Regions from separate parts of the Nonomuraea sp. NPDC003707 genome, predicted to be linked through region 1. Evidence: riboswitches for the same ligand, from Rfam matches in the RefSeq annotation. Region 1 holds a riboswitch; each other region holds the start of a gene.
The links. A riboswitch is a leader RNA that binds a small molecule or an ion and turns the genes downstream of it on or off. The one in region 1 is predicted to bind thiamine pyrophosphate.
Positions count from the first base shown of each region.

Region 1 (8,199 bases):
CGTCCAGAGCGCCTCGTACGCGTCGGCGAACCGCTCCACCACCCGCGGTCCCGCCAGCAGCTCCCTGACCCCGCCCGCCGCCGGCCGCCCGGCGAGCGCCCGGGCGATCTCCGCGTGCGCCTGCTCCAGCGGCGTCCTGCGCATGGCGGCCAGCTCAGCCTCGAACGGCACGTCCACGGCCGTCGGCGGCGGGGCGATGAAGGCGACGTTCGTGCCGCGCCGGTTGCCGCTGATCGCGTCCGCGGCCCGCAGCACGGGGTGGGCACGTTCGAGCTCCCGGTACGTGCCCCGCCACCGAGCGGCCCACCGGCCGTGCACGCCCGCCTCCAGCCGGCCCGCCAGCACCCACTGCGCGTGCATGGTCTCGATCAGCGGGGAGATCGCGAACCTGGTGGCCACCAGGTCCTGCGGGGTGACCTCGATTCTTACGGGCACCTTTCGGTTATATCCGAAAGAGTCGCCAGCTCGCCGGTCCGGTCCGCACCATCGTGGACGTGAATGGGGCGACGTTCGGCGACGTGTTCGCCGTCAAGGAGTTCCGGGTCCTGTTCGGCAGCTTCGCGCTGCTGGTCGGCGGGGACTCGATCAAGATGCTGGCTTTGTCCGTGCTGGTCTATGAGCGGACCGGCTCGGCCGGCCTGTCGGCCGCCGCGTACATGGCCGGCTGGCTGCCGTTCATCGTGGGCGGGCTGTTGCTGCTCTCGCTGGCCGACCGGTTGCCGCCGCGGGCGCTGATGGTGACCGGCGAGGTGGTCAGGGCGGTGACGTGCCTGCTGCTGGCCTTCGCGGGGCTGCCGGTCTGGGCGATGCTGGCGCTGGTGCTGGTCACTGGGCTGTTCACGCCGGTCTTCTTCGCCGCGCGGGCGGCGATGCTGCCCGACGTGCTGCCCGGCGACGCGTTCGTGCTCGGGCGGTCGGTCCTGAACGTGGCCTCCGCGAGCGCGCAGATCGCGGGGCTGGCGGCCGGGGGCGCGTTCCTGGCCGTCGCCGGGCCCTCGGGGGCGCTGGCCACGACCGCGGGCCTGGCCGCGGTGGCCGCCGTGGTGCTGCGGGCCGGACTGCCGTACCGGCCCGCCCGGGGCACGGCGCGGGCGGGCGCGGTGCGCCAGACGCTGCGGGTCAACCGGCGGCTGCTGGCCGACGGGCGGGTGCGCGGGCTGCTGCTGGCGGGGTGGCTGCCGTGCGTGTTCCTGGCCGGGGCCGAGGCCATGGTCGTGCCCTATCTGGGCGGGCAGGGGCAGGCCGGGGTGGTGCTCGCGGCGGCGGCCGGCGGGATGGCGGTGGGGGAGTTCGCGGTGGGCAGGTTCGCCGCGCCGGGGCTGCGCGAGCGGCTGTCGTTTCCGCTGGCGGTGCTGCTCGGCGTGCCGTGGGTGGGGTTCGCGCTCGGGCCGGGGATGGCGTGGGCCGCCGTGCTGGCCGCGGTGGCGACCGCGGGGCTGTCGTACCAGCTGGGGTTGCAGCGGCGGTTCGTGGAGTCGGTGCCCGAGGAGGTGCGGGGGCAGGCGTTCGGGCTGCAGTCGTCCGGGCTGATGACGGGGCAGGCGGCCGGGGCGGCGCTGGTCGGGGCGCTCGGAGAGGTGATCGCCCCCGGGCCCGCGATCGCGGTGGCGGGCGGTGCCGGGGTCCTGGTCGCGCTGGCGCTGGCGGGCGTGCTGCGCCCGGGCGGTACGCGCGAAGCGGCCCCCCACCTCTGACCGGCCGTTGAGCGCGCGGCGGGCCTGGCTGCCGAGCTCGCGCAGCCCCGCCGCTGACCGGCCGCACCCTTGGCACGGGCGCGGAAAACCCCCCGCGATCGGGCGCGTCCCGGCTATATGGTGCCGTTCGTGGACACTCTGGAAAGCCTCGTCATTGCCCGGCGGCTGCGCGTGCCCATCGGCGCCGCGCCCGCCGGATCCGGGTCCGGCTGGGGGGAGACCGCGGCCCGCCAGCTCGACGCGGTGCTGCTCAGCGTCGGCTTCACGTGCTCGGCCGCGCTGCTCGAGCGGCTGTCCGGGCTGCGCGGCGAGACCGTGGTCGACCTCGGCGTCCGCATTCTGGCCGCCGTCCGCACGCTCGTGGGTGACCACGTCCGGCACAACGCGTACTTCCTCGACTTCCCCAGGAACGTGCCCGACACCCTGGAGTTCTGGGCCGGGCTGCTACGCGAGGCCCTGCTCGACCCGGTCGCCGCCGCCCGTGTCGAGACCTCGACCCTCAACCTGCTCTCCCTGCCCGGCTACGGCCGTTACCAGCACACCTACGCCGACCTGGCCGCGCACGCCGAGCTGATCCCGCTGGCCGGGGACCGGGTGACCGTGCTGGAGCTGGGCGGGAGCCTGGAGTCGGAGGCGCGGGAGCTCTACTTCTCGCTGGCGGGCTCCGAGGTGCCCCTGGCCGCCGAGGACCTGGCCGCGCTGCGCCTGCTGGCCGGGTTCTGCGCCGACGAGCCCGAGCGCATCCCCGTGCGTGAGAACCGCGCGATCGTCAACGAGGTCCGGCTGGCCGAGGGCCGGCCGCTGCTGGTCGACACCGTGACCGACGTGCTCCGGCTCGCCTGCGGCTGCTCCGGCGGCGATGTCACGCTGGCCGAGCCCACCAGGTTCCGCTCGTTCCGCCGGGCCGAGCGCCGCGCCCTGCTGGGAGCCCTGGACGCGGTCGCCTCCCCGGCCAGGCTCGGCGACGTGCCGCGCCACCGGGAGGAGTGGAAGCGGCTCGGCGAACGGCTGCACCCCCACGAGTACCCGCAGTTTCCGCGCGCCCGGGCCGTCTTCGAAACCGCCAGGGGCACGCGTCCGGCCCCGAGCCTGGACGGCCGGGTCGAGACCGCCCTGTCGGCGGGCCGCACCGCCGAGGCGGTGAAGCTGCTGGAGCAGGCCCCCGGCGTGCTGCTGCGCCGCCTCGACCACCTGCTGCGGACCGGCCTGTCCACGTCGGCCGTGCTGGACGCCGCGGAAGGGGCTGCCTCGGGCGCCTCCGGCCGCGTCCTGCTGTCGCTGCGGGAGCATCTGCAGAACCGGCTCGCCCCCGTCGCGGGCCGCGTCTTCGTCAACCGGCAGGGCAGGGCGTGGGCGGCCCCCGACTCCCGCTCGCCGCTGGAGGAGGAGGCCCTGGCGCGGGCGCTGGCCATCCTGGACGAGGAGATCGCCCGCCGCCTCCCCGACCCCGGCGAGCTGATCGTCGATCCCGACGTGCTCGACGTCGCCCTGCCGCTGTCCGGCAAGGCCGTCGTGCCCGGGCTCGGCATGCTGCCCCGGGGCTCGGTGTCGGCGGTGGACGGCGAACTGCTCAGGTTCTTCGTCCACTGGCGCGAGGCCCGGCAGCGCACCGACTACGACCTGTCCGCGCTCATGCTCGACGCCTCCTACGACGACCCGACGCACATTTCCTGGACGAACTACACCAACGACTTCGCCCGGTACTCCGGCGACCTCACCGAGGCGCCCGAAGGCGCGTCCGAGTTCATCGACATCCGGCTCGCCGCCGCGACCCAGCCGATCATCATCCCGCAGGTGAACATCTACGACGGGGAAGCGTTCGACGAGGCCGCCGAGGCGTTCTTCGGCTACATGACCAGGGACGCCGCGCAGGAAGGCAGGCCGTTCGAGCCGCGTACCGTGCGCATGAAGTCGGACCTGCGCGGCTCCGGCCGGATCGCCCTGCCGCTCGTGTTCCTGCGCGGCGCCGACGGCGGCTGGCTGGTGAAGTGGCTGCACCTCTACCTGAAGGGCCACCCCGGCTTCAACCAGGTGGAGGGCAACCGCGTCAGCGCCTCCCTGCTGGTGCGCTCCATCGTCGAACGCGACTTCCTGCGCGTCCGCTACCTGGCCGACCTGCTGCGCGCGAAGAGCACGCCGGCCGGGCCCACCACCTACATCGGGCTGGAGGCGCCGGCCGGCTTCCCGGAGGGTGCGCGGGTCTACACCCCGGGCACGCTGCACGAGCTGATCCCCGCCTGACACGACCGGGCCGGAGCTTCTCTGCTAGCGTTGGCCGTGACGCGGGGTGCCCGGGCTGCCGGGCTGAGATCACACCCGTCGAACCTGATCTAGTTCGCACTAGCGAAGGGACGTCATCGGTGACCTTCTGTGAGAAGATCTGGGCGCGCACGGCCACGCTGCTCGAGGCGATCCACGACCACCCGTTCAACGCCGCGCTCGGCGACGGCACCCTCGACCGGGAGCGATTCGCGTTCTACCTGGTCCAGGACGGGCGCTATCTGGTGGCCTACGCCAAGGTCCTCGCGACCGCCTCGGCCCGCGCCGGCTCCCCGGCCGACGCCGCGTTCTTCGCGCAGAGCGCGCACACGGCGCTGGTCGTCGAGCGGGCCCTGCACACCGGCTACCTGGAGGAGTTCGGGCTGACGGCCGGTGAGACGGCGGCCGTCGCCACCTCGCCGACCTGCCTGGCCTACTCCTCCTACCTCCAGGCCACGGCCCTGGCCGCCCCGTTGCCCGTGCTCGCCGCCGCCGTGCTGCCGTGCTTCTGGGTCTACCAGGACGTCGGCGCGGCACTGCTCGAACGTACGGCGGGCGCGGCCGACCACCCGTACCGGACCTGGATCGGCACCTACTCCGACCCCGCCTTCGCCGCCTCGGTGGAGCAGGCCAAGGCCATCACCGACCGGCTGGCCGAGAGCGCCGACCCCGAGACGCGCCGGGCGATGGACGAGGCGTTCTGCCGGGCCACCGAGTACGAGTGGATGTTCTGGGACAGCGCCTGGCGCCTGGAGACCTGGCCCACGGGACAATGGCTCCGGCCGCAGCTCACGCGAACGACTCGCTGAGCTCCCTGCGCAGCTCACGGGCCTGATGGAGGTAATGGGTGGCCAGCGCGGTGCGGCCGGACGAACGGTACAGCTCGCCGAGCGTCTGGTACGTGTCCGCCTCCCCGCTGCGATCCCCCAGTTGCTGGAAGATCACCAGGGAGCGCTCCAACTGGTCGGAGCCGTCCGAACGGTCGCCCCTGGCCACCTGGAGCCCACCCAGGTTCCGCATCGCGTACGCGCCGCAGTGGCGGTCGCCGAGCGCCTCGAAGATGCCCAGCGCGTGCCCCTGGTAGCGCATGGCCCGGTCCGACTGGGCGAACAGGTCGTACATGCGGCCGAGCTGCATCGACACGCAGCCCTCGCGGTGGGCGTCGCCGAGCTCCTCGGCCAGCCGCAGCGCGTCCCCCAGCCACCGGGACGCCTGCTGCAGGTCCCGCAGCGACAGGTAGACGCGCCCGATCGCCTGCCGCGCGTACGCCTCGCCGCTGCGGTCGCCGATGGCCAGGAACATGGCCAGCGCCTGCCGAAAGGACGCGAGCGCCTTGAGATGCCGGTTGGAGAACTGGCTGACCGCCGCCAGCCCGCAGATCGAGATGGCCTCGCTCCGCGTGTCGCCCAGCTCGTGGAAGATGGCGCGGGCCCGCTTGAACATGTCCTCGGCCTCGGCGTACCGGTCCTGGTAGAGGCAGACCTGGGCCAGGCCGCGCAGCATCGCGGCCTCCCCGAGGCGGTCGCCGGCCGCGCGGGCGCTGTCGAGGGCGAGGCGGTGCGTCAGCTGCCACTCGTCCAGGAGGCAGTGCAGGTCGAAGTACGGGACCAGGGTGGCGGCCAGTCCCCACGCGGACTGGGCCAGGCCCGCGCCGGCGGCCAGCTGTACGGCCTCGACCAGGGACTCCCGCTCGGCGTCGAACCACGACAGCGGCTGGGCGGTCAGGCGGCCGAGGGTCTCCCGCTCCAGGCTCCAGCGGGGCGCGAGGTCGGACGTCAGCCCGAAGAGAGTGGTGGGCAGCCGCAGGGAGGCGTGCTCGGCGGCGGTCAGCCAGCCGCCGAGCACCCGGGCCAGCGCGTGCCGCTCGGTGTCGCCGCCCGCCTTCTCCTTGGCGGCGCAGCGGATCAGGTCGTGGAGCCGGTAGCGGGGCTGGCCGACGTGGTCGGTGCCGGCCAGCCGCAGGAGGTTCGCGTCCACCAGGGTGTCCACGACGGCGTCGGCCCGGGGCCGGTCGAGCACGGCGTCGGCCACCCAGCCGGGTACGGACTGCTCGCCGAGCAGGCCGATCGCGCGGAAGGCCAGGGCGGCGTCGTCGGACAGCCGCCGGTAGCTGAGCTCGAACGAGCCGCGTACCTCCAGGTCGCCGGCGCGTAACTCGTCGAGGCGGCCGGCCTCGTCCTCCAGCCGCTGCCGCAGCACGCCCAGCGACCAGCCGGGCCGTCCGGACAGCCGGGCCCCGGCCACGCGGACGGCCAGCGGTAAGTGGCCGCAGGAGCGCACGATCGCCCGGGCGGCCTCGCGCTCCTCGGCCACCCGTTCGGGGCCGACGATCCGGCCCAGGAGCTGCTCGGCCTCCGCGGGCGGCAGCACGTCGAGTTCGAGCTGGAGCGCGCCGGGCAGCTCGGCGATCCGCCGGCGGCTCGTGACGAGCACCGCGCTGCCGCTGCCGGGGAGCAGGGCGCGTACCTGGGCGGTGTCGGCGGCGTCGTCGAGGAGGACCAGCATCGGGCGCTCGGACAGCAGGGAGCGGTAGAGCGAGGCCCGCTCGCGCACGGTCGGCGGCAGGGCCGGCTCCGCGACGCCCAGCGCGCGCAGCGCCTCGGCCAGGAGGGCGAGCGGGTCGGCGGGTTCGGCGTCGGTGCCGCCCAGGCACAGGTAGAGCTGGCCGGCGGGGTAGCCCGCCCGTAACGCGTGGGCGCAGTGCACGGCCAGCGCGGACTTGCCCACCCCCGGCGGTCCGGTCACCACGGCGATCGCGGGCGGTCCGTCCGGCCGGTGGGCCTCGGGGGACAGGGCACGCGTCACGGCCGCGACGTCCTGCGCCCTGCCGGTGAAGTCCGGCACGTCCGCGGGGAGCTGGTGGGGCGCCGCCGCGACGGGCGCGGGCGGGGTGTCGCCCGCCAGCACGGACGCGTGCACGTCGCGTAATTCCTGCCCCGGCTCGATGCCCAGCTCGTCCACGAGCTGCCGCCTGATCGTGGCGTAGGCGTTCAGGGCCTCGGCCCGCCGGCCGCTGTGGTGCAGGGCGAGGATCAGCTGCTGCCACAGGTCCTCGCGGTAGGGGTGCTCGCCGATCAGGTCGCGCAGGTCGTCGATCGCGGCGGCGTGCTCGCCGCGGGCCAGCTTCAGCGCCACCAGCTCCTCGACCGCGGCCAGCCGGGCCTGGGTGAGCGCGCGCAGCCGCCCGTCCCACAGCGCGCTGGCGGGCAGGTCGCCGAGCGGGGTGCCGCGCCACAACGCCAGCGCCCGGCGTAAGTGCTCCGCCGCCTCCTCGGTACGCCCCGCCGCCCGCGCTCTGGCCACCAGGTCCTCGAACTCCAGGGCGTCCAGCCGCCCCGTGTCGAGCTGCATCACGTAACCGGAGGGCCGGGCCTCGATCTGGACGCCGGCCGAGCGCAGCGTGCTCACGTACGTGCGCAGGTTGGCCACGGCCGACGACGGCTGCGTCCGGGGCCACAGCACCTCGACGAGCGCCTCCGAGCTGACCACCTCGTTGGCCTCCAGCAACAGCGAGGCGAGCAGGAGCCTGGGCTTCCTGCCCGCGATGCGTAGGGGCCCTTCCGGGACCCGGGCCTGCAACGGCCCAAGAACACTGAATACGGGCTGTTCAACCACCATGACCGCGCGTTCTCCTGAGCTGGGCGCCGTGCGAGGGCGTCCGTTGGTGAAGCGTTCAAGCTGGAAGGGCCTTTATACCGATTTTGGATGTTCTTTGTATGCCGGACTCGCAATCTTGATCCCCAGCAAGAGCGCTTCGGAAGATCTAACGGACAAGATTCGCGGCTCCGGCGGGCATCGCCCCTCGCTGCGCGCAGAAAGGTATCCGCATGAGAACCAGAGGGGTGCTTACGGCCGGGCTCGCCCTGCTCTTCAGCCTCACGACGGGCCCGATCGCGACGGCCTGGGCCGCTCCGACGCCGACCCCGACGCCGACGTCCTCGTCGAAGGAGGACGAGGGGGAGATGGGCAACCCGGACAACCAGGTGGACGTCCCGCCGGTGTCCACGCTGGCGGCGCCGGCCATGCAGCTGCCGTTCCCCTGTGGTCAGACGTGGACGGGTAACTCCAGCGGGAGCAGTGCGCACAAGTCGTACGAGATCGACTTCAACCGGGGCAGCACCGCCGACGCCGACCGTGGTGACACGGTGGTCGCCGCCGCGGCCGGCACCGTGGTCATCTCGGCTCACCAGGGTTCCACCAACGGTTACGGCAACCTGGTCAAGATCGACCACGGTGGCGGCTGGAC
Region 1 is NZ_JBSFNK010000056.1:217-8,415, reverse strand. Features, by position in the region: gene ACWDRB_RS61585 (helix-turn-helix domain-containing protein) at 1-435, opposite strand, end outside; gene ACWDRB_RS61580 (MFS transporter) at 495-1,694, shown strand; gene ACWDRB_RS61575 (hypothetical protein) at 1,824-3,935, shown strand; TPP riboswitch at 3,968-4,063, shown strand; gene tenA (thiaminase II) at 4,055-4,762, shown strand; gene ACWDRB_RS61565 (BTAD domain-containing putative transcriptional regulator) at 4,743-7,571, opposite strand; partial or broken gene ACWDRB_RS61560 (M23 family metallopeptidase) at 7,781-8,199, shown strand, end outside.

Region 2 (10,532 bases), on a different contig from region 1:
GACGAGCTCGTGCGGATCACCGGCGGCACGGCGGTGGACGTCGAGTAGTGTGCGACGGGTGATCGAGTTTCGCGGGGCGGGGCCGGCCGAGTTCGTCGAGCGGCTGGACACGGTGATCGACGTCTACGCGGCTGCCATGAACCCGCCCGCGGACCAGATCAACGGCCGCAAAACCATCATGCGAAATCACGCGACTTATCCCCATTTTCAGTGTTATTTCGCAGAATTGCGCGATCCGTCCCTTTCCACCCCCCTCACCGTCGGCTTCGCCTACGGCTTCCGCGGCACCCCCGGACAGTGGTGGCACGACGTGGTCTTCCGCGCCCTGACGGACCGGATCGGCCAGGAGGCCGCCAACGCCTGGCTCGGCTACACGCTGGAACTGGCCGAGATCCACGTCCACCCGGACTTCCAGAGCAAGGGCATCGGCCGCGCCATGATCCGCACCCTCTGCGCGGGCCGCCCCGAGCGCTCGGCCGTCCTGTCCACCCACGACCAGCCCACGGCCGCCCGCCACCTCTACGCCAGCATGGGCTTCACGGACCTGCTCACGAGGTTCATCTTCCCGGGCGGCTACGAGGACTACGCCATCATGGGCCGCCCCCTGCCCTTGACGTGAGGATCACGTCCCTGACGAACCCGTGACCATTGGGTTTGTCTGCCGACCACTTGGGGCACCATCCATTACGCAAGGTAGTCACCCCTTTACTAACCGTCTACTGCCCCCTGCCCGTCACCCGCCCGGTCCCCCTGCGGGCGGGTGACGGGCCTCTTCCCTCCCACCGCACTCACCACCCCGGCGAACCCCACGGCAACCGACGACCGACGGTCTCGGCACGGCGGGCGACGACCCGGGTGGACCGGCACCACGAGGCGACGGCCCCTGGACCCAGCCGTGCGGGCGACGACCCGGTAAAGCCACAGGGCAACGGTCCCGTGGACCCAGCGCTACGAGGTGACGCCCTCTGGACCCAGCGCTGCGAGCGACGGGATCGGGCCCGGTCCCACGGCGCGGTCACGGAACGACGGCCGGCGGAACGCGAAGCGACGCGCCCAACCCCAGCGCGCCTCCCCCACCCGGAGTCCGACTCCGCCCAGCGCGCCTCCCACCCGGCGTGCGGCCCAGGTCCGCACAACCCCTCTCCGGCGCAATGCGTGCGGCGGGCGGCCACGTGCGGGTCAGCGGGCGTCTTCCTGGAGGCCACGGGCGGCGGGTGGCGCCGCCCGTGCTCCGCCGTAAAGAACGACAGGTTTTCAGGCGGAAAGGGGCACCGCGTCGAGGCGTTGGAAGACCTCGCGCGACGCGCTGGAGCGGTTGAAGGTGATGAAGTGGATGCCCGGCGCGCCCTCGTCGAGCAGCCGCCGGCACAGCTCGGCCCCGTGCTCGATGCCCAGCCGCCGCACCGCCGCCGGGTCGTCGGCGACCTCCTCGAAGCGGGCCGCCACCTCCGCCGGGAACGGCGCTCCCGACAGCTGCTCCGAGCGCGCGATCGTGCTCATCTGCGTCACCGGCATGATGCACGGGATGATCGGCGTGTCGCACCCCCTGGCCGCCACCCGGTCGCGCAGCCGCAGGTAGTCGTCCGCGCGGAAGAACATCTGCGTGATCGCGTAGTCGGCCCCCGCCTCGCACTTGCGCACGAAGAACTCGGTGTCGCTCTCGATGGACGGCGAGCGCGGGTGCTTGTACGGGAAGGCGGCGACGCCGACGCAGAAGTCGCCCGCCTGCCTGATCAGCCGCACCAGCTCCTCGGCGTAGAGGACGCCTTCGGGGTGCTGCAGCCACTCGGCCGTCGGGTCGCCAGGGGGGTCGCCGCGGACGGCCAGGATGTTGCGCACCCCGGCGTCGGCGAAGCGCCCCACCAGGTGACGCAGCTCGCGGATCGAGTGGTTGACCGCCGTGAAGTGCGCCACGGGCGTGAGCGTCGTGTCGTGGGCGATCCGCTCGACGATGTCGACCGTGCGGTCACGCGTGGAACCACCCGCGCCATAGGTCACCGACACGAACGTCGGCCGCAGCGACTCCAGCTCCCTGATCGCCTTCCAGAGCTGCCGCTCTCCCTCGTCGGTCTTCGGCGGGAAGAACTCGAAGGAGAACGACCGGCCACCGGCGGCGAGCATGTCGCGGACGGTGGGAACACGATCGGGCAGGATGGAGGGTCGACCAAGCGCCATGTGCCAAGGTTACAGGGACCTCGCCGACTCAAGGTCACGGCCGTGTCACCCCTGCCGCCACAGCCATGTCACCGGCACGAGCGGCACATCGCCGTCCACGCCACCCCAGATGCCCCTATTGGGACACCTGCACATCCGCTCCCCCGCACGCGGCCACTAGTCTCAAGGCATGACCACTGACGCCGTTGGCATGAACACCCTCCGCACACAGGTGGAGCGTGCCCTCGGAGAGTTCGTCGAACGACAGCTGCCCGCCCCCGGTGACCCCGAGCTCGAGCCGCTGCGCACAGCCGCCGACGAGTTGCTGGCCGGCGGCAAACGGCTGCGTCCGGCGTTCTGCTACTGGGGCTGGCGCGGCGCGGGCGGCACGGACGTGCCCGCGATCTTCACCGCGGCGGCCTCGCTGGAGCTGCTGCAGGCCAGCGCGCTGGTGCACGACGACGTGATGGACAAGAGCGACCTGCGCAGGGGCATGCCGTCCGCGCACCGCCGGTTCCAGGCGCTGCACGAGAAGTCCGCCTGGTACGGGTCCGCGGAGCAGTTCGGCGAGGGCGCGGCGATCCTGCTGGGCAACCTGCTGCTGATCTGGTCGGGCGAGATGTGGCGCACCAGCGGCCTGCCGCCCGAGTCCCTGGCGGCGGCCCAGCCCGTGCACGACCACATGCGTACGGAGCTGATGTGCGGCCAGTACCTCGACCTGCTGGAGCAGGCGCACGGCGAGAACACGTTCGAGTCGGCGCTGCGGGTGGCGCTGTTCAAGAGCGGCAAATACTCGGTGGAGCAGCCGCTCAGGCTCGGGCTGGTGCTCGCCGGCGGCAAGCTCGCACCCTGGATGGACGAGCTGTGCACGGGTTACGGCACGCGGGTCGGGATCGCGTTCCAGCTGCGTGACGACATCCTGGGGGTGTTCGGCGACCCGGCGCAGACGGGCAAGCCCGCCGGAGACGACCTGCGGGAGGGCAAGCGGACGATGCTCGTGGCCCGCACGCTGGCTGCCGCGTCCCCGGGTGCGGCGCAGACCGTCCGGCGGCTGCTGGGGGATCCCGGGCTGGACGAGCACGGGGTGGAGACGCTGCGGCAGATCATCGACGAGACGGGCGCGCTGCAGGAGTGCGAGGACCTGATCGGCGACTATCTGGGGGACGCGCTGTCCGCGCTGGACGAGGCGCCGATCACGGTGGAGGCGCGCGCGGCTCTGACGGAGCTGGCCATCGCCGCCACCTCCCGCAAGACCTGACCTGACCTGTCCTGGGCAGGGATCGCCACCCTGGGCCCGGCCTCCGACTCGGCGGCGCCCGTGTGGTGGCGGGCGCCTCGCGGGTCACAGGGCCCCGTACGGCCGGGCGGCTTCCTGTGGTCAGGTGGCCGCCGCGGTCAGGGGCTCATGTCGGTCAGGGGCTCATGTCGGTCAGGGGCTTGTCGGTCAGGGGCTTGTCGGCCAGGCGGAGGACAGGCGCTTGGCGAACTCCGCCGCCGCCGCGCCCGGGTCCTCCGCGTCCGTGATCGCGCGTACGACCACCACACGGCGCACGCCGTACGACATCACCTCGTCCAGGTTCGCGAGGTCGACGCCGCCGATCCCGAACCACGGCCGCGAGGTCTCCAGCGCCGCCGCGTGCCGGAGCAGCGGCGGGCCGGGGGCCGGGCGGCCGGGCTTGGTGGGCGTGGGCCAGATGGGGCCGCAGCAGAAGTAGTCGACGCCCGGCTCCGCTGCCGCGGCGGAAGCCTCGGCCGCGGAGTGGGTGGACCGTCCGATGACGATGTCGTCGCCGAGTATCTCTCGCGCGACCGTCACAGGAAGGTCGTCCTGCCCCAGGTGGAGCACGTCGGACCGGGCGGCGTAGGCGACGTCCGCCCGGTCGTTGACGGCCAGCAGTTTGCCGTGCCGGTCGCAGGCGTCGCGGAAGACTTCGAGGAGCGCGAGTTCTTCGCGGGCCTCCAGACCCTTCTCCCGCAGCTGGATGATGTCCACGCCGCCGGCCAGCACCGAGTCGAGGAACTCCGCCAGGTCGCCGCGGTCGCGGCGGCCGTCGGTGCAGAGATAGAGGCGGGCTTCAGAAACCGAGGGCTTGGGCACGCCGCTTGACCTCAGTATGACGGCCGGCCTTGATCGCCTCGATGGGCGATCCGGGCAGGGACTCGTCAGGGGTGAAGAGCCAGCGCAGCGACTCGACATCGTCGTAGCCGGCGTCCAGCAACACGGTCAGCGTGCCGGGCAGGCCCTTCATCACATCCTTTCCATCGAGGAACACAGCGGGCACCTGTGGCCCGCCGCCCCCCCGGCGTACGCCGAGCAGCTTGTGGTCCTTGAGGAGTTGCTTGGCCCGCCCGATCGAAAGGTCTAGGCGCGAGGCCACTTCGGGGAGCGTGAGCCACTCGTCGACGAGTTGGTCGGTCTCCCGGTCGATCTGTGCAACAGAAAGCGTCACGAAACCACAACTACCACATGCCGTGCTTGCTCAAACAACACAATCCCGTAGAGAGACTTCTGGATCTACCAGGCGTTCCGCGTCGAGACGGTGTCCCGCGTCGATGATTCTGCGCCCCTGTACGAGGTCTCGCGGCCGGTCCACGGCGAGCACCGCGGCGAGGGCGTCGTCGGCCGTGAGCCAGACGGCCGACCACTTGCCCTCCGGCTCGCCCCGGTAGATCAGGCGCTCGCCTGCCAAATGATGACCGGCGTATTGCACCATGTGCCCGAACTGTTCCGACCAGAAGTACGGAACGGGATCGTACGCGACGTCCTCGCCCAGCAAGCTCGCGGCGGCCACCTCGGGGGCGTTGAGCGCGGTGTCCCAGTGCTCGACCCTGAGCCTGGTCTGCCAGCGGCGCGACCACCAGGCGGCGCAGTCGCCGACGGCGACCGTGTTCGGGAGGGAGGCGCGCAGGTGCTCGTCCACGACGACGCCGTTGTGGAGGTCGATGTCGGCGCCGGTGAGCCATTCGACGGCCGGGCGCACGCCGATGCCCGTGACCACCACGTGGGCGTCCACGAACTCGCCGCCCACCAGCCGCACGCCGCCCTCGTCCACGGAGTCGACCATGGTGTCGAGCCGCAGGTCGATGCCGTCGTACCAGCGCTCGGTGCGGGCCCCGATCTCGGCGCCGACGGCCGTCGCGAGCGGCGCCGGGCCGGCCTCGATCACGGTCACCGCGCACCCGGCGCGGCGGGCGGCGGTGGCCACCTCCGCGCCGATCCAGCCGGCGCCGATGATCGAGACGCGGGCGCCGGGGACGAGCATGGCCCTGAGCTCGTGGGCGTCGTCGAGCGTGCGCAGCACATGTTGCGGGCCGTCGCCGGGCAGCCTGATCGGCTCGGCGCCGGTGGCGATGACCAGCCCGTCGTAGCCGAGCTCGCCCTCGGTGGTCTCCACGACCCCCTCGCGCAGCGCCTTGGCGCTGACCCCCGGCTGGAACACCACGTCGAGCGAGGCCAGGTCGGTGTCGACGTAGCTGGTGTCGGCGTCGCCGAACAGCACGGCCTTGGACAGGGGTGGACGGTCGTAGGGGCGATGCCGTTCCTCGCCGACCAGCGTGATCCGCCCGCCGAACCCCTGTGCGCGCAGCGCCTCCACGGTGCGCACTCCGGCCAGGCCCGCTCCCACCACCACGACTTCGTTCACGTTCATGACCCTAACGTGGGCCGGTGTCCGGGCGTCGCAGCGAGGCCGTAGGCTGGGGGCGTAAGACGCGCGGGAGTCCGGCCGTGACCGGGCTGAGAGGAAGGCTGCCATCGGGCCTTCGACCGCAAGACACCTGATCCGGATCATGCCGGCGAAGGGAGCGCGGATGGATGTGATCGTGGGCGGCGGGGTCGTCGGCCTCTCGCTGGCCTGGCGGCTTGCCCGCGAAGGGCGGCCCGTCACCCTGGTGGACCCGGCCCCCGCCTCGGGGGCCTCACACGCGGCCGCGGGGATGCTGGCGCCGGTCAGCGAGGTCACCTACACGGAGGTGCCGCTGCTGCGGCTCGGTGTGGCGTCGCTACGCCGCTGGCCCGCCTTCGCCGCCGAGCTGGCCGCCGACGCGGGGCTGGCCGGCCCCGAGGCCCTGGACCTGCGCTCCGAGGGAACGCTCGACGTGGCGTTCGGGGCGGACGACCTGGCCGCGCTGGACGAGCTGGCCGCGTACCTGGAGAAGCTGGAGCTCCCCGTCCGGCGGCTGACCGGCCGCGAGTGCCGCCGCCTGGAGCCCATGCTGGCCCCCTCGGTGCGGGGCGGGCTGCTGGCCGTCGGCGACTCCTGGGTGGACCCGCGCCGCGTGACGGCGGCGCTGCTCGCCGCGCTCGACCGGCGGGGAGTCCAGCTCGTACGGGCGCGCGTCGGCGAGCTGCTGCGCGACGGCGGCCGGGTCACAGGGGTACGCCTGGAGCCGTCCGGCGGCGACGACCGGCGAGCCGAGCTGCGGGCGGAGCGGGTGATCCTGGCGGCCGGGGCGTGGAGCGCCGGGCTGGCCGAGGTGCCGGTCCGGCCGGTCAAGGGGCAGATCATGCGGTTGCGTTCGCCGCAGCCGCTGCTCACCCGGTGCGTCCGCGGCACCGTGCACGGCACGCCGGTCTACCTCGTCCCCCGGGGCGACGGCGAGCTGGTGGTCGGGGCCACGCAGGAGGAGATGGGCTTCGACACCAGGGTGACCGCGGGCGGGCTCTACGAGCTGCTGCGCGACGCCAGGGAGCTGGTGCCGGGCATCACCGAGCTGGAGGTCTCCGACGTGGTGGCCGGGCTGCGGCCGGGCACGCCGGACAACCTGCCGCTCATCGGCCCGAGCGGCACCCCTGGGCTGGCGCTGGCCACCGGCCATCACCGGGGCGGCGTGCTCCTGGCGCCGCTCACTGCGGACATCCTGCTGGGCGAGGAGGGCGAGCTCGCGGCAATGTGCTCGCCCGGGAGATTTCGGGATATTTCATGATTGTGATGATCAACGGGGCCTCGCACGAGGTGGCCGACGGCACGACCGTGGCGCAGGCCGTACGCACATTGACCACGGCCACCACCGGAGTGGCCGTGGCCGTCAACGACGAGGTGGTCACGCGGAGCTCGTGGGAGACGACGGCGCTCAGCGACCGTGACCGGGTGGAGGTTCTGACGGCGGTGCAAGGTGGATGATCTGATCATCGCCGGGGAGAGCTTCTCCTCCCGGCTCATCATGGGCACCGGCGGCGCGCCCTCGCTGGACGTGCTCGACCAGGCGCTGGCCGCGTCCGGCACCGAGCTGACCACGGTGGCGATCCGGCGGCTCGACCCGAACGCCCGCGGCTCGGTCCTGGACGTGCTGCGCAAGCGGGACATCAAGGTGCTCCCCAACACCGCGGGCTGCTTCACGGCTGGTGAGGCCGTGCTGACGGCGCGGCTGGCCAGGGAGGCCCTCGGCACGAACTGGATCAAGGTCGAGGTCATCTCCGACGAGCGGACCCTGCTGCCCGACCCGATCGAGACGTTCGACGCGGCCGAGCGGCTGGTGGCCGACGGGTTCGTGGTGCTGCCGTACATCGGGGACGACCCGGCGCTGGCCCGGCGGCTGGAGCAGGCGGGCTGCTCGGCCGTCATGCCGCTGGGCGGGCCGATCGGCTCGGGCCTCGGCATCCGCAACCCGCACAGCATCGAGCTGATCGTGGAGGCCGTTTCCGTGCCGGTGGTGCTCGACGCGGGCATCGGCACGGCCAGCGACGCCGCGCTGGCGATGGAGCTGGGCTGCGCCGCCGTGATGCTGGCCACGGCGGTCACCAGGGCCCAGCGGCCCGATCTCATGGCGGTCGCCATGAAGCAGGCCGTGGAGGCCGGACGGCTGGCGCGGCTGGCGGGCCGCATCCCGCGCAGGCGCTACGCCGAGGCCTCCTCACCGATGACTCCCTGACCGGAGTGCCGATGCCCCCTCCGCCGAGTGCCGGTGGCCCCCGGGCCGAGTGACGGTGGCTCGCTGACCCGAGGGACGCGTGGGGAGCTGGGACGTTCCAACGGGAACGTCTCAGCATCGGTTTCGGGCGGCGAGGCCCTCCCAGTGGCAAAACGCCCGTAAACTCAGCGGGGTGGATACGACGACTGCGGACCCCCTGGTCGGGCGGCTCCTCGATGGGCGCTACCGCATCGAGAGCCGGATCGCCCGGGGCGGTATGGCGACCGTCTACCTCGCGCTGGACGTCCGCCTGGACCGGACGGTGGCGCTGAAGGTCATGCACGGCTCACTGGCCGAGGACCCCGCGTTCGTGCGGAGGTTCATCGGCGAGGCCAAGTCGGTTGCCCGCCTCTCACACCCCAACGTGGTGCACGTCTTCGACCAGGGCACGGACAACGACGTCGTCTACCTGTCGATGGAGTACGTGCCCGGCAAGACGCTGCGCGACATCCTTCGCGAGCGCGGCAGGCTGCCCGCCCGCGAGGCGCTCGAGATCATGATCCCGGTGCTCGCCGCCCTCGGCGCGGCCCACCAGGCCGGGATGGTCCACCGCGACGTGAAGCCGGAAAACGTCCTGATGACCGACGACGGCCGGGTCAAGGTCGTCGACTTCGGCCTGGCCCGGGCCATCGAGGCCACCAACCAGACCCGCACCGGCGTGATGATCGGCACCATCGGCTACATGGCGCCCGAGCAGGTCACCACCGGCGCCGCCGACGTGCGCAGCGACGTCTACGCCGCGGGCATCATGCTGTTCGAGCTGGTCACCGGCCAGCAGCCGTACGACGGCGCGACGCCCATGTCGGTGGCCTACCGGCACGTCCACGACACCGTGCCCGCGCCGTCCTCGGTGTTCCCCGACGTGCCGCCGCTGATCGACACGCTGGTGACCCAGGCGACGGCCCGCGAGCCGGACCAGCGCCCCGCCGACGCGACCGCGATGCTCGTGGCCGCCGTCGACGCGCACCGGATGCTGCCGCGCCTGACCAACCCGCCGACCTCCCACGCCCAGACGCAGGTGTTCAACGCCTCCGGCGCCGCCTCGATGCCCCAGCCCGCCCCCGCCCACACCTTGATCCAGCCGCGGGCGGAGGTGCCGCCGCAGCGGCAGCGGGCGGGGTTCAAGCCCAACTGGTTCCTGGTGCTGCTGGCCGGGGTGATGGTGGTCGCGGTCGGACTGACCGGCTGGTACTTCGCGCAGCCCGAGATGGTCTCCGTCCCCGACCTGGTCGGCAAGAACCTGGCGCTGGCCAAGAGCAGCGCCGCCGCGGCCGGTTTCAAGGTCCAGGAGGCCGACGGCGTCAACAACGAGAAGATGGCCGCGGGCCTGGTCCTCAGCACCGACCCGGCGGCCGCCACCGAGGTGGAGAAGGGCACCACGATCACGCTGGTCCCCTCGCTCGGGCCCAAGCGCGTCGCCGTGCCCAACACCGAGGGCATGACCGGCGACCAGGCCCGGGCCAAGATCGCCGATGCCGGGCTGACCGTGGGCGTCGTCAAGCGGCTGGCCAACCAGGAGGTCGAGCGCGACAAGGTCATCCGCACCTCGCCGCAGGTCGGCGAGAAGGTGCGGGAGGGCGCCAAGGTCGACATCTACGTCAGCGCCGGCCTGGTGATGCCGGACGTCAACAGCATGCCCAAGGACGAGGCCGCCCAATATCTCGGCGGTCTGGGCTTCCAGGTGCAGGTCAACGAGGTCGACGACGACGCCGAGCCGTGCACGGTCATCGCGCAGACGCCCAAGGCGAAGTCCGAGGTGGACAAGGGCGCGCAGGTCATGGTCACGGTGGCCCGGTGCCAGACGGACTTCTGGGACTGGTTCAACGGCGACAGGGACGACGAGGCCCGCGACGACCAGCAGTTCGCCCTGGTGCCGGCGGTGATCGGCAAAGAGGTCAGGGACGCCAAGGCGGAGTTAGAGGCGCTGGGGTTCAAGGTGCGGGTGCAGCGGCTGGGCAACCGCGGGGTGGTCCAGTTCCAGCGGCCGTTGCCCAACAGCGAGCGGCCGCAGGGGGCCACGGTCGTCCTCTGGCAGTGAGGTCCCTTCGGCGACGCACGGGCGATCACCGGAACGCCCGCGCCGCCGGCAGAGAGCCGTCGCACGGGTGAGGCGGCGCTGAGGCTTGGGCCGCCGCCACGACCTGGGGTTGGTCAGGGCGTGGCGAGGTGGCCGTGGAGGCGGACGCGGGCCAGGCCGCCGTCCGGGTAGATGTCCACCCGTACGTGCGTGACCGGGTCAGGGTGGGCCAGGCGGAAGCGGTGCGGGGTGTCGGGCTGCAGGCGGCTCCTCGGGAGGAGCTCCACCTCCCGGTCACCGTCCAGGCCCGTCAGCGAGACCGCGCCCGGCGCGTTGAACAGCAGGTTCGTGGTGTCGATCTCGGCCAGACCGATCACGCCGCGCCCGGCCAGCCGGATGACCAGCCAGTCGTTCCCGTCGCCGCGGCGGCGGGCGGTCTCCCAGCCCTCCG
Region 2 is NZ_JBSFNK010000002.1:90,406-100,937, reverse strand. Features, by position in the region: gene ACWDRB_RS04480 (YbaK/EbsC family protein) at 1-48, shown strand, start outside; gene ACWDRB_RS04475 (GNAT family N-acetyltransferase) at 59-619, shown strand; gene metF (methylenetetrahydrofolate reductase [NAD(P)H]) at 1,255-2,175, opposite strand; gene ACWDRB_RS04465 (polyprenyl synthetase family protein) at 2,345-3,412, shown strand; gene thiE (thiamine phosphate synthase) at 3,599-4,252, opposite strand; gene ACWDRB_RS04455 (Rv2175c family DNA-binding protein) at 4,230-4,604, opposite strand; gene ACWDRB_RS04450 (NAD(P)/FAD-dependent oxidoreductase) at 4,635-5,804, opposite strand; TPP riboswitch at 5,858-5,975, shown strand; gene thiO (glycine oxidase ThiO) at 5,965-7,080, shown strand; gene thiS (sulfur carrier protein ThiS) at 7,077-7,277, shown strand; gene ACWDRB_RS04435 (thiazole synthase) at 7,270-8,025, shown strand; gene pknB (Stk1 family PASTA domain-containing Ser/Thr kinase) at 8,198-10,102, shown strand; gene alc (allantoicase) at 10,216-10,532, opposite strand, start outside.
Region 2: another riboswitch for thiamine pyrophosphate. It lies ahead of thiO (glycine oxidase ThiO); the one in region 1 lies ahead of tenA (thiaminase II).

Region 3 (10,532 bases), on a different contig from region 1:
GCGGCCCGGTGGCAGCGGCCCGGTGGCAGCGGCCCGGTGGCAGCGGCCCGGTGGCAGGGGCGCACGAGCCGCCGTACAGCAGGAGGCTGCCGAGGAGCCCGGTCAGGAACGAGCGGGCCGGTCAGCCGGCGACCAGGGGGAGCCGGATCTCGAACCGGCACCCCGGCCCGTCATTGACCACCCCGATCACCCCGTCGTGCGCCTCCACGATCCCTTGCGCGATGGCGAGCCCCAGCCCCGCCCCGCCGTCGGCCGTAGGGGTACGAGCGGCCTCCCCCCGGAAGGCGACCTCGAACACCCGGGGCAGGTCCTCCTCAGGAATCCCCCCGCAACAGTCCGCAACCGACAGACAAGCCATCCCCTCCTCATCCACCCCGGCCCGCAGCACCACGGTCCGGTCCGATGGCGTGTGCCGGATGGCGTTGATCACGAGGTTCCGCAGGGCCCGCCCCAACGCCCCCGCGTCGGCCTCCACCGGCAGGGACGCCGACGCCTCGGCCGTCAGGACCACCCCCTTGGCCCTGGCCAGCGGCTCGGCCCCGGCGACGGTGTCGGCCACGAGGTCGGCCAGGCCGATGCGCGAACGCGACAGCCGCAGCGCCCCCGCGTGGATCCGCGACAGCTCGAACAGGTCGTCCACCATCCCCGAGAGCCGTTCCACCTCCAGTTTGATCTGGGCGTGGTAGCGCGCGACCGTGAGCGGGTCGGACACCACCCCGTCCTCCAGCGCCTCGACCATGGCCCGCATCCCGGCCAGCGGCGTACGGAGATCGTGGCTCACCCACGCGACGAGTTCCCGCCGCGCCCCTTCGAGGGCCCGTTCCCGCGCGTACGCCTCCTCCAGGGTGTTCGCGATGGTCTGGAGCTCGGCCGGCAGCCCCCGGGGCGCGGTGAACGGCACGTCGCGTACGGCATCCACCAGCCGCCGGCTCTCCGCGACCACCCGCCTGGCCAGCACGAACGCCACCCCGAGCCCCACCAGCCCACCCACGGCCACCACGCTCAGCACGAAGTCCTTGACGGGACCCTCGATGATCATCTTCATGATGATCGCCACGACCCCGACCAGCGTGGCCGCCACGGCGACCACCACGACCACGGCCATCATCACCCCGATGGACCTGGTGCGCAGCCGCCACATCACCCCGATGCCCAGCAGCGCGACCACGAGCCCGAGCCCGGCCGCCACCGCCACGACCATGGGCAGGTCACCGGGCTGCGGCATCAGGAACCGCCCTCCATCGGCTCATACCGGTATCCGACCCCCCACACCGTGACGATCCTCCGCGGCTCGGTCGGATCCGGCTCGATCTTCTCCCGCAGCCGCCTGACATGCACGGTCACGGTGGAGGAGTCGCCGAACGACCACCCCCACACCTGGTTCAGCAGCGCGGAGCGGCTGAAGGCCTGCCGCGGGTTGCGCATGAGGTGCGCCAGCAGATCGAACTCCCGCGCCGTCAACATCACCTCGTCCCCCCGCAGCCGAACCTCGTGCGCCCCCACGTCCACCACCAGATCCCCGTCGCGCAGCACCCCGGTGCCGCCGGTGACGGACGCACCCCGCGCCCGCCGCAGCACCGACTGCACGCGCAGGGCGAGCTCCCGCGGGCTGAACGGCTTGGTCACATAGTCGTCGGCCCCCGTCTCCAGCCCGACCACCCGGTCGATCTCCTCGCCGAGCGCGGTCAGCATGATCACCGGTACGGGCCAGCGCTCCCTGAGCTTCCTGCACACCTGCAGCCCGTCGAGCTTGGGCAGCATCAGGTCGAGCACCATGAGGTCGGGCGGATGGGCCAGCGCCCTGCGCAGCGCCTCCACCCCGTCGCCGACGCATTCGACCTCGTGACCGTCGCGCTCCAGATAGCGCGCGACGACCTCGGAAACGGTCGGATCATCATCGACCACCAGGATGCGCGTGTTCACGACTTCACGGTACGGCCGGGGAACACGTAAGTGTCAGGTACGTCATTGCTTCGTAAGCCTCGCGGATCATGTCCGGAGGACGTACGGTTGCTGCATGGGTAGAGTCGTGATGCTCGTGCTGGGGACCCTGCTGGGTCTCTTCGTGCTGTTCAATTTCCTGCTGCCGATGCTGGTAGGCCTGGTCAAGATCGCTTTGATCATCGGGGTGATCGCTCTGCTCGTCTTCGTCGCGGTCACCGTGGTGGGCAAGTCCTCCCGATCGCATTGACGTTCTTCCTGTTCGACCCGTGGCTGGTCGGGATCACCATGCTGGCGATCCTGCTGCTGGCCACGTGGGCAGCCACGTTCCTGCCCATCCTCAGTGGAGGGCCGCCGAGCTTTCCGCTGAGTTACGCGCGCCGTACCGCCTTCCAGCGGCAGCGCGACCCTGACGCGGCCGGTCGCTCGCGTCCACGAGCCCCTTAGGCATGCCCCGCTTCATCGTCAAGCGGGGCTCCTCGTACGAGTGAGCCCTTTTCCCTCATCTCACTCCAAGTAGGGCTCATGATCGATTCTCTTGTCACGTTCGTCATCAGCATGTCCGGGGGCAGTGCCGCGCTGGGCATCGTGCTGTTCACCCTGGCCGTACGGCTCCTGCTGCTGCCCCTGAACGTCCGCCAGTCCCGGACCATGAAGCTCCGCCAGCGGCTCGCCCCCAAGCTGCGCGAGCTCCAGAAGCGCCACGCGCGCAACCCCGAGCGGCTGGCCAAGGAGACCTCGGCGCTGTTCGCCAAGGAAGGCACTTCGCCGTTCGCCGGGTTCTTGCCGATGCTGGGGCAGTTTCCGTTCATGTGGCTGATGTACCGGGTGGCCACGCATCCGACCGCGCTGGCCGGACATACCCTTTTCGGCGCTCCGCTGGGTCAGCAGGTCGCCGGGACGGTGGCCAATTTCGGTCTGGTCAGTGCGCCGGTTTTGGTCTTTGTATTGGTCATCGCGCTGGTCGCGGTGGTGGCATGGTTCTCCGCCAGGAACATCAAGGTGACCGAGGACCAGCCGGACTGGCTGAAGCGACTCCTGCCATGGATGCCGTACGGCTCCGTGCTCGCCACGCTGGTGCTGCCGCTCGCGGCCGGGCTCTACCTGCTCGTGTCCATGGCATGGGCCACGACCGAGCGGGCGGTGCTGGCTAGCCGGCCTCTCTGAGGGCTGTGACCTGCCCGTTCAACGACCCGCGAGGAGCGGGCAGGATGGCCCACACCGTGGTCGTGTCACCGTCGTGCCGGACCCCCCAGCTCTCCGCCACGTACTCCACGATGCCGAGCCCCCGGCCCCCGAGCGACGACAGGGTCGGGCGGCCCGCGCGCGGCTCGGTCGCCGCACCCCCGTCGCTCACCGCCACTTCGATGTGATCGTCACTCCGAAGCCACGCCACTCTCACCATCCCCGACGGAAGGGGATGCGCGTGCCTCAGCGCGTTGCTCAGCAGCTCGCTCACCACGAGCACCGCGTCATCGATCGCCGTCGAAAAAACCCCGCTGTCCTGCAGCTCAGTGCTCAGGCGCTGGCGGGCGACGGCGACGCTGGACGGCGCGTACGGCAGCAGCACCACGCTTGACACACCCACCTCCCCGTTCCCTGTGCCCCCCGCGGGAACACTCCCCGGTACGACCGAAATGCCCCGTTACTCGATCCCAGAAACCGCATCTCGATCACAGCTTGTACACATTGGACGATAGATCAGCTCAACTGTGACCACCTCGTTACCGCCTCGGTGTGTCGGATCCGATAGTGGAAACTACGCCCGGAAAGCCCCTCGTGCTTATGGCCTCACTTCGTGAGGCGGCTCGCTCGCTCAGACCCGCCGCCTTCCCTCGTCGCTCTGGTCGCTGCGCTCCCGCCGCTCCGTGCTCATGGCCCCCACTCCGTGGAGGCAGCTCGGTCACTCAAAGCCGTCGCCTTCCCTCGTCGCTCTGGTCGCTTCGCTCCCGCCGCTCCTCAGTCCAGGCGACGGCGTTCCCTCTCGTGTCCAGGCGGCGGCGCTCGCTCGCAGTTCAAGCCGCATACGCGTGCCGCCTCCGGGTCTCGGGTGCGCGCTCACGTCTCCGCCTTGAGCCCTGGCGAGGCTGCGGACTATGTAGAGACCGAGCCCCACTCCACCAAACCGTCTCCGGTCGCCGCTGTCCACCTGGACGAACCTCTCAAAGATCCTCTCTCGGTCAGTAGGGGCGATACCGACCCCTTCATCGTCCACGACCACGATCACGTTGTCGGCCTCGGCCCAGGCCTCCACGCTGATCAGCCCGCCCTTGGGCGAGTACTTGAACGCGTTCTCCAGCAGCTGCCCCAGCACGATGTCCGTGGCCAGGGCGTCCCCCAGCACGTTCGGCAGCCCGTCCTGGATGACCACCTCGACCCGGTGCTTGTCCGACAGCGCGGGCAGCCCGAGCGTGGCCGCGTCGATCCGCTCGGCCAGGTCGAACTCCTCGATCCGCACCTTGAGCTCGTCGGCTCCCGCCCTGGCCCCGAGCAGCAGGTGGTCCATGAGCTCGCCCAGCGACCTGGCCCGCTCGGAGATCGTGTGCACGGCCGAGCGGCGTTCGGGGTCGCTCATCTTGTCCCAGCGCCGGTCGAGCGTGCTGGCGAACCCGCGCACGATCGTGATCGGCGTACGCAGCTCGTGGCTGGTCGTGGCCAGGAACAGGTCCTTGGCCTCCTCGAGCTCCTTGGCCGTGGTCACGTCGCGGAAGTCGATGACCACCTCGCCGGTCTCCTCGATCTGCGCGCTCACCACGTCCAGCCACCGCCCGGTCTCCATCTGGAACGTGACCTTCTCGCCCGGCTTGGGCAGCGGGAACGGCGGCGGCCCGCCGATGACGGCGTCGGCCGGGAACGCGGTGAGCTCGGCGGCGGCCGGGTTCCACCGGACGACCCGCCCCGATCCGTCGAGCACGGCGATGCCGTCGGCGCTGGCGTCGAAGACGGCCTGCTCGTGCGCCCGCTGCCGCACCGCCTCCTGGTAGGCCACCGCGTTGCCGACGGCGATGCCCGCGTGACCGGCCAGGAGCTCCAGCAGCTCCAGTTCGAGGTGTCCGGGTGTGCTCTGGGCGAACAGCGCGTACAGGGCCCCGTACGGGCGCCCTCCGACCGCGGCAAGGCCCAGTGCGATCGTGTGCAGCCCCTTCAGCCGGGCCCAGACCAGGTCCTCGAGCCCGTTCGACTCCAGCATGACGGTCTTGCCGGTGCGTAAGAGCTTGTCGACGAGGCTCGTGCGCAGGTCCGTGGTGGTGCCCCTGATGGCCTCCGGGAGCTGGTACGTGCTGACCAGCCGCAACCGTTCATCCTCGATCAGCACGAACCCGCCCGCGTCCGCCCCGGTGAGCTCCGTGAGGCTGGCCGAGATCCGGTCGAGCACGGCCGACAGCTCCAGCTCGGAGTTGATGTCGCCGACCACGTCGGTGAGCCGGCGCACCAGCCTGGCCCGGCGCGCCATGCGGTCCTTTGCCACCTGGTCGGCCCGCGCGAGGTGGTGCACACAGACGTACCCGGCCACGGAGCTGCCCAGGCGCAGCGCGCTGATGTCGACGCGCACGTCGAGCACGGTCCCGTCGTCGCGTAGGCGCTTGGTGCGGACCGAGACCTGGCCGCCGGTGCGCACGCGTTCGAGCACGGCGTTGTGCTCGGCGGTCAGCTCGCCCGGCACGATCGGCGCCCGGCGCCCGAGCATCTCCTCCGCCGTCCACCCGAACAGCCGTTCGGCCGCCTCGTTCCAGACCAGTACGCTCTGATCACGGTCGACGACCACGACGGCGTTGGGCGAACCGGCGAGGGCAGCGCGAGCTATTTCGTCGTCACTACCGGCCCATTCGTCCCCCACTCCTCCATAGTGCACGTGGCGTGGTGAGTGCGTCGGGCGATCCGTCCGATACGCTGCGGTCACGGTGATTCTCGGCGGCGGGAGGCTGGCGGCATGTCGAGCAACGATCTCGATGCCCTGTTGCGCGTGACCTCCAGCACCTATCGAGGTGATGCGCCTCCTGACATCGCCTTCGGCCCCTATGACGGGGCCGTCGGCAGGCTGATGCTCGCGGTCACCGGCAAGGGCATCGCGGCGTGCAGCTTCGAGCCGGAAAACGCCGTGTACGAGCTGCTCACGAGGCACGTGGGCAGGTTCATCGGGCCGGATCCGCGCCGGCTCGACCCGGTGCGCAGGGAGCTGGACGCCTACTTCTCCGGCCGTCTGCGCGCGTTCACCACGCCCGTCGACCTGGCGCTGGCGACGTCCTTCGCCCGCACGGTGCTGCAGAAGACGATGGCGGTCCGGTACGGCACCACCACGACGCTGGAGGAGATCGGCGCGAGCATCGGCAGGCCGCGCGCGCTGCGGGCGATCGGCAACGCGCTGGCCTCCAACCCCGTGTGCGTGATCGTGCCGTGTCACCGGGTGGTGCGTGAGGACGGCGCGCTCGGCGACTACGCGGGCGGCGCGGCCGCCAAGCAGCACCTGCTCAACGTCGAAAGGCGCGTGTCGACCAGCTGATCAGCAGGGTGACCAGCACGGCGACGACGGCCGCGCCGAGCGCCCCGTTCATCCACGGCTGCCGGGTGAAGCCGATGGCGTCGCGGACCCCCTGCCAGAAGTCGTCCCATGGCTTGAGCGTGGGCGCGGAGGTCGTCAGCCAGTACGCCACGAAGCCGAGGGCCCACGGCACCAGCCTCGACCAGCGCGAGGGCGCGTTCTCCGCGGTGTTCCAGCTCCGCGAGCCGCCGAGCACGAAGTAGTCCACGGCCAGCACCGCGAACATCGGCACGAACACCGCCCCGATCACCCCGAGGAACGCCCCGTACGAGTTGACGTCCACGACCAGGGCGATCGCCACGCTCAGCACGCCGATGGCGACGGAGAAGACGCGCCGGTCCACCCGCGGCATCAGGTTCTGCAGCGAGACCGTGGTGGAGTAGACGTTGGCGAACGACTGGTCGGTCTCGCGCAGCACCAGGATCGCGAAGAACAGCGCGCCCAGCGGCACCGCCACGAACGCGCCGAACACCGACGTCCCGTCGGCCGCCACCTTGTCGGCCCCCGCCATGGCCACCGCGAACACGCCCAGGCCCAGGCAGGCGACCTGAGCCAGCGTGTAGCCGCCGACCACGCCGGTGAACGCGGCCCTGCTCGACCTGGAGTGCCGGGCGAAGTCGGCCGCCATCGGCACCCACGACACCGACAGCGCGATCACGTAGTCCACGGCGGGCGCGAAGGCCGTCCAGGACCCGCCGGTGTGCGCGGGCGCCCTGGTGAGGAAGAACCAGGCGAACCACACCATCGACACGATCACGCCGATGGTGACGTACCGCCGCAGCAGCCTGACGGACCCGAGCGGCCAGATCGTGAGCGCGGTGGTCAGCACCCCCGCCGCGATCACCCACACCTGGTACGGCACGGCGCCGAAGATCGCGCTGGCCGCCTTGGCGATCACCCACAGCTCGAACGCGGCCCAGCCGAGCATCTGGACGATGTTCAGCACCGTGGGGACGTACGAGATCCGCGCCCCGAACAGGCCCCGCAGCAGCACCATCGCGGGCTGCCCCGTCTGGGTGCCGGGGACGGCGGACAGGCCCACCATGGCGGTGCCGATCAGGCTGCCGACCACGGTCGCCAGGAGCGCGGCGGTCAGGCTGAGGGGAGCGTCGGACAGGGGGTTGAGCAGGAGCAGCGCGCCGGAGAAGCCCAGGAGGCTGACTCCGAGATTCGCCCAGAGCGCGCCCTGATCGAGCACGCCCAGGGTCTTCGGCGGCCTGCCTTCAAGAGTCAGCGGAACTTCGTCGACGACATGCGTCATCGCACACTCCCTACGCCGGCATTACCCGGACAGGTTCAGGCGGTCGGCAGCGGATCTATGGCTGCCCTCTCAGCCCGGCGCACCCCGAGCTCCCGCGACAATCTGCAGTTGGCGCCCTCATCATGCCTCAGCGACGGCGAAACCGCCACAGTGGGGCCTTTTTACGCCACGAACGGCTGCTGCCCGGTCTCGCTGACCATCGGGCGGCTCGCGAACTCCCACGACTGCATGCCACCGCCGACGTTGACGGCGTCGCGCCCGAGCTGGTTGAGCCAGGCCGCGACCTGCAGGGACCGGCCGCCCACCCGGCAGACGACGTAGACCGTGCGGTCGCCGGGCACCTCCTCGACCCGGCCCTGTATCTGGGTCATGGGGATGTGCACGGCCTCCGGGGCGTGCCCCGCGACCCATTCGTCCTGCTCACGGACGTCGAGCAGGTAAGCGTCTGCCGGAACGGCACTGGCGTCGATCTCAGGAACGGTCATGACTCCATCATCTCGCGCCTGGCGTCGTAGGCCGCACGCGCCGCGGCGATCTCCTCCTGGTGCGTCTCCGTCCAGGTGACCAGCGACTTGATGGTCTCGTGCAGCGTACGGCCGAGCGGCGTGAGCGCGTAGTCCACCCTGGGCGGCACGACGGGATGGACCGTGCGGCTGACCAGGCCGTCGCGCTCCAGCTGGCGCAGGGTCACGCTGAGCATGCGCTGGCTGACGCCGTCGATCTCGCGGCGGAGCTGGGTGAAGCGCAGGCTCTGGCAGTCGAGCAGGGCGATCACGAGCAGCGACCACTTGTCGGCGATGCGGTCGAGGATCTGGCGCACCTCGCAGTCCTCGCGCGTGTCCCACTGGCGCACGTCGTAGTCGTCGAGCGGTTCCACAGTGCCTTCTTCCGCCGAGCTCACTTGAGAAGGCGGGACAGCCGGCGGTCGGCGAGGGGCTTGCCGCCGGTCTGGCAGGTGGGGCAGTACTGCAGCGAGGAGTCCGCGAAGGACACCTCGCGGATCGTGTCGCCGCAGACGTCGCACGGCTGCCCGGCCCGGTTGTGGACCCGCAATCCCGACTTCTTCTCCGCCTTGAGGTCCTTGGCCGCCAGCCCGTGCGCCCGCTCCACCGCCTCCCCCAGGGTGGCGATGATGGCCTCGTGCAGGTCGGCGATCTGCGCGTCCGTCAGCGTGGCCGCGATCTTGAAGGGGGACATCTTGGCCGCGTGCAGCACCTCGTCCGAGTACGCGTTCCCGATGCCGGCGATGATCTTCTGGTCGCGCAGCAGCCCCTTGATCTGGGTGCGGTTGCCGCCCACGATGCGCTTGAGCGCGTCGACGGTGAAGGATTCGTCGAGAGGGTCGGGGCCGAGTGCGGCGATGCCGGGGACGTCGTCCGGGTTCTTGGTGACGTAAACGGCCAGGCGCTTCTGCGTCCCGGCCTCCGTCAGCTCGAACCCGGGCGCCAGGCCCTCCTCGTCGGGCGCCAGCCGGACCCGTACCGCGAGCGGGCCCTTGCCGGGACGTACGGGCTTCGCGCCCGACAGGTCGTCGCGCCAGCGCAGCCACCCCGCCCGGGCCAGGTGGATGACCAGGTGGAGGCCGTCGCAGTCGAGGTCGAGGAACTTGCCGTGCCTCGACACCCCGGTGATGGTCAGCCCGCCGAGCGCGGTCGCCGGCGGGTCGAACGTCTTGAGCGCCTGGAAGGCCACCACGTCGATCCCCAGGACCGTGCGGCCCACGGCCCGTTCGCGCAGGAAATGGGTGAGCGACTCCACTTCGGGAAGTTCCGGCATGTCCCCAGGGTACGTGCGCGTCCGGCCGTCCACAGCCTGTGGACGGCTACGGCACGCTCCAGAAGGCCAGCTCGTGCGCCATCCCCTCGGCGAACAGCTCCTCGGCCCGCGCCGGGTCCGGCGCGGCCTCGTCGATCATCTGCGCGATCCGCGCGGTGAGCGCCGCGAAGGCCGGATCCGCGTACGTGTCCACCCACGCCCGATATCTCGACTCAACAGGGGAAATTTCCGCCAATATATGTCCGAGAGTCGAATATCCCCACATACACGGATAAAGCGCCGCCAGCCCCTCCCCGTACGACACCGCCGACTCCAGCAGGAACGCCGTGTACGCCGCGCACGCCGGCCCCTTCACCGCCCCCTCCAGATCGGCGCCGAACTCCGCCGACAACGACCTGTGCAGGCTCAACTCGTCGTGGTACGTGGTGTGCGCCAGGTCCACCAGATCACCCAGATGCCCGTCGGGCGCCTGCCAGGCCAGCCGCGCGAACACCCGTACGTAGTCGAGCAGGAACAGGTAGTCCTGCTCCAGCCACGACCTGAACACCGCCTCGGGCAGGTCGCCACGCGCGATGCCGGCCACGGTCGGATGCTCGAGCTGAGCCCGGAGCAGCGGGCGGCCGACGGCGTGCAACTTCTCCGAGATAGTCATGGCTGGGAGGTTAGTGTCGAAGCATGACTGTGACGATCGCCGAAGAGCTCCTCCTGCTCGCCCACGACGACGAGAAGGGCACGCCGCTCGTCGCCGGGACCCAGCTCGACCCGGCCCTCGCCGGCGCGCTCCTCGCCGAGCTGGCCGTCAACGGCCGGCTGGAGCTGTCGGACAAGAAGGTGACGGTCATGGACCCGTCCCCGCTCGGCGACTCCGAGCTGGACGCCACGCTGGCCCGCATCGCCGAGGAGGGCAAGGAGCGCAAGCCCGCCTGGTGGGTCCAGCGGCTGCAGTCGGCCAAGCTGCGCGGGCGCCTGCTCACCAGGCTGGCGGAGTCGGGCGTGCTGACCGAGCAGCGCGGC
Region 3 is NZ_JBSFNK010000033.1:54,805-65,336, forward strand. Features, by position in the region: gene ACWDRB_RS51440 (sensor histidine kinase) at 122-1,225, opposite strand; gene ACWDRB_RS51445 (response regulator transcription factor) at 1,225-1,923, opposite strand; gene ACWDRB_RS51450 (hypothetical protein) at 2,018-2,191, shown strand; gene ACWDRB_RS51455 (DUF6412 domain-containing protein) at 2,188-2,388, shown strand; gene ACWDRB_RS51460 (YidC/Oxa1 family membrane protein insertase) at 2,467-3,108, shown strand; gene ACWDRB_RS51465 (ATP-binding protein) at 3,092-3,523, opposite strand; gene ACWDRB_RS51470 (ATP-binding protein) at 3,845-5,779, opposite strand; gene ACWDRB_RS51475 (methylated-DNA--[protein]-cysteine S-methyltransferase) at 5,873-6,442, shown strand; gene ACWDRB_RS51480 (purine-cytosine permease family protein) at 6,411-7,742, opposite strand; TPP riboswitch at 7,733-7,848, opposite strand; gene ACWDRB_RS51485 (rhodanese-like domain-containing protein) at 7,904-8,227, opposite strand; gene ACWDRB_RS51490 (winged helix-turn-helix transcriptional regulator) at 8,224-8,619, opposite strand; gene ACWDRB_RS51495 (Fpg/Nei family DNA glycosylase) at 8,640-9,518, opposite strand; gene ACWDRB_RS51500 (TenA family protein) at 9,565-10,170, opposite strand; gene ACWDRB_RS51505 (GOLPH3/VPS74 family protein) at 10,194-10,532, shown strand, end outside.
Region 3: another riboswitch for thiamine pyrophosphate. It lies ahead of ACWDRB_RS51480 (purine-cytosine permease family protein); the one in region 1 lies ahead of tenA (thiaminase II).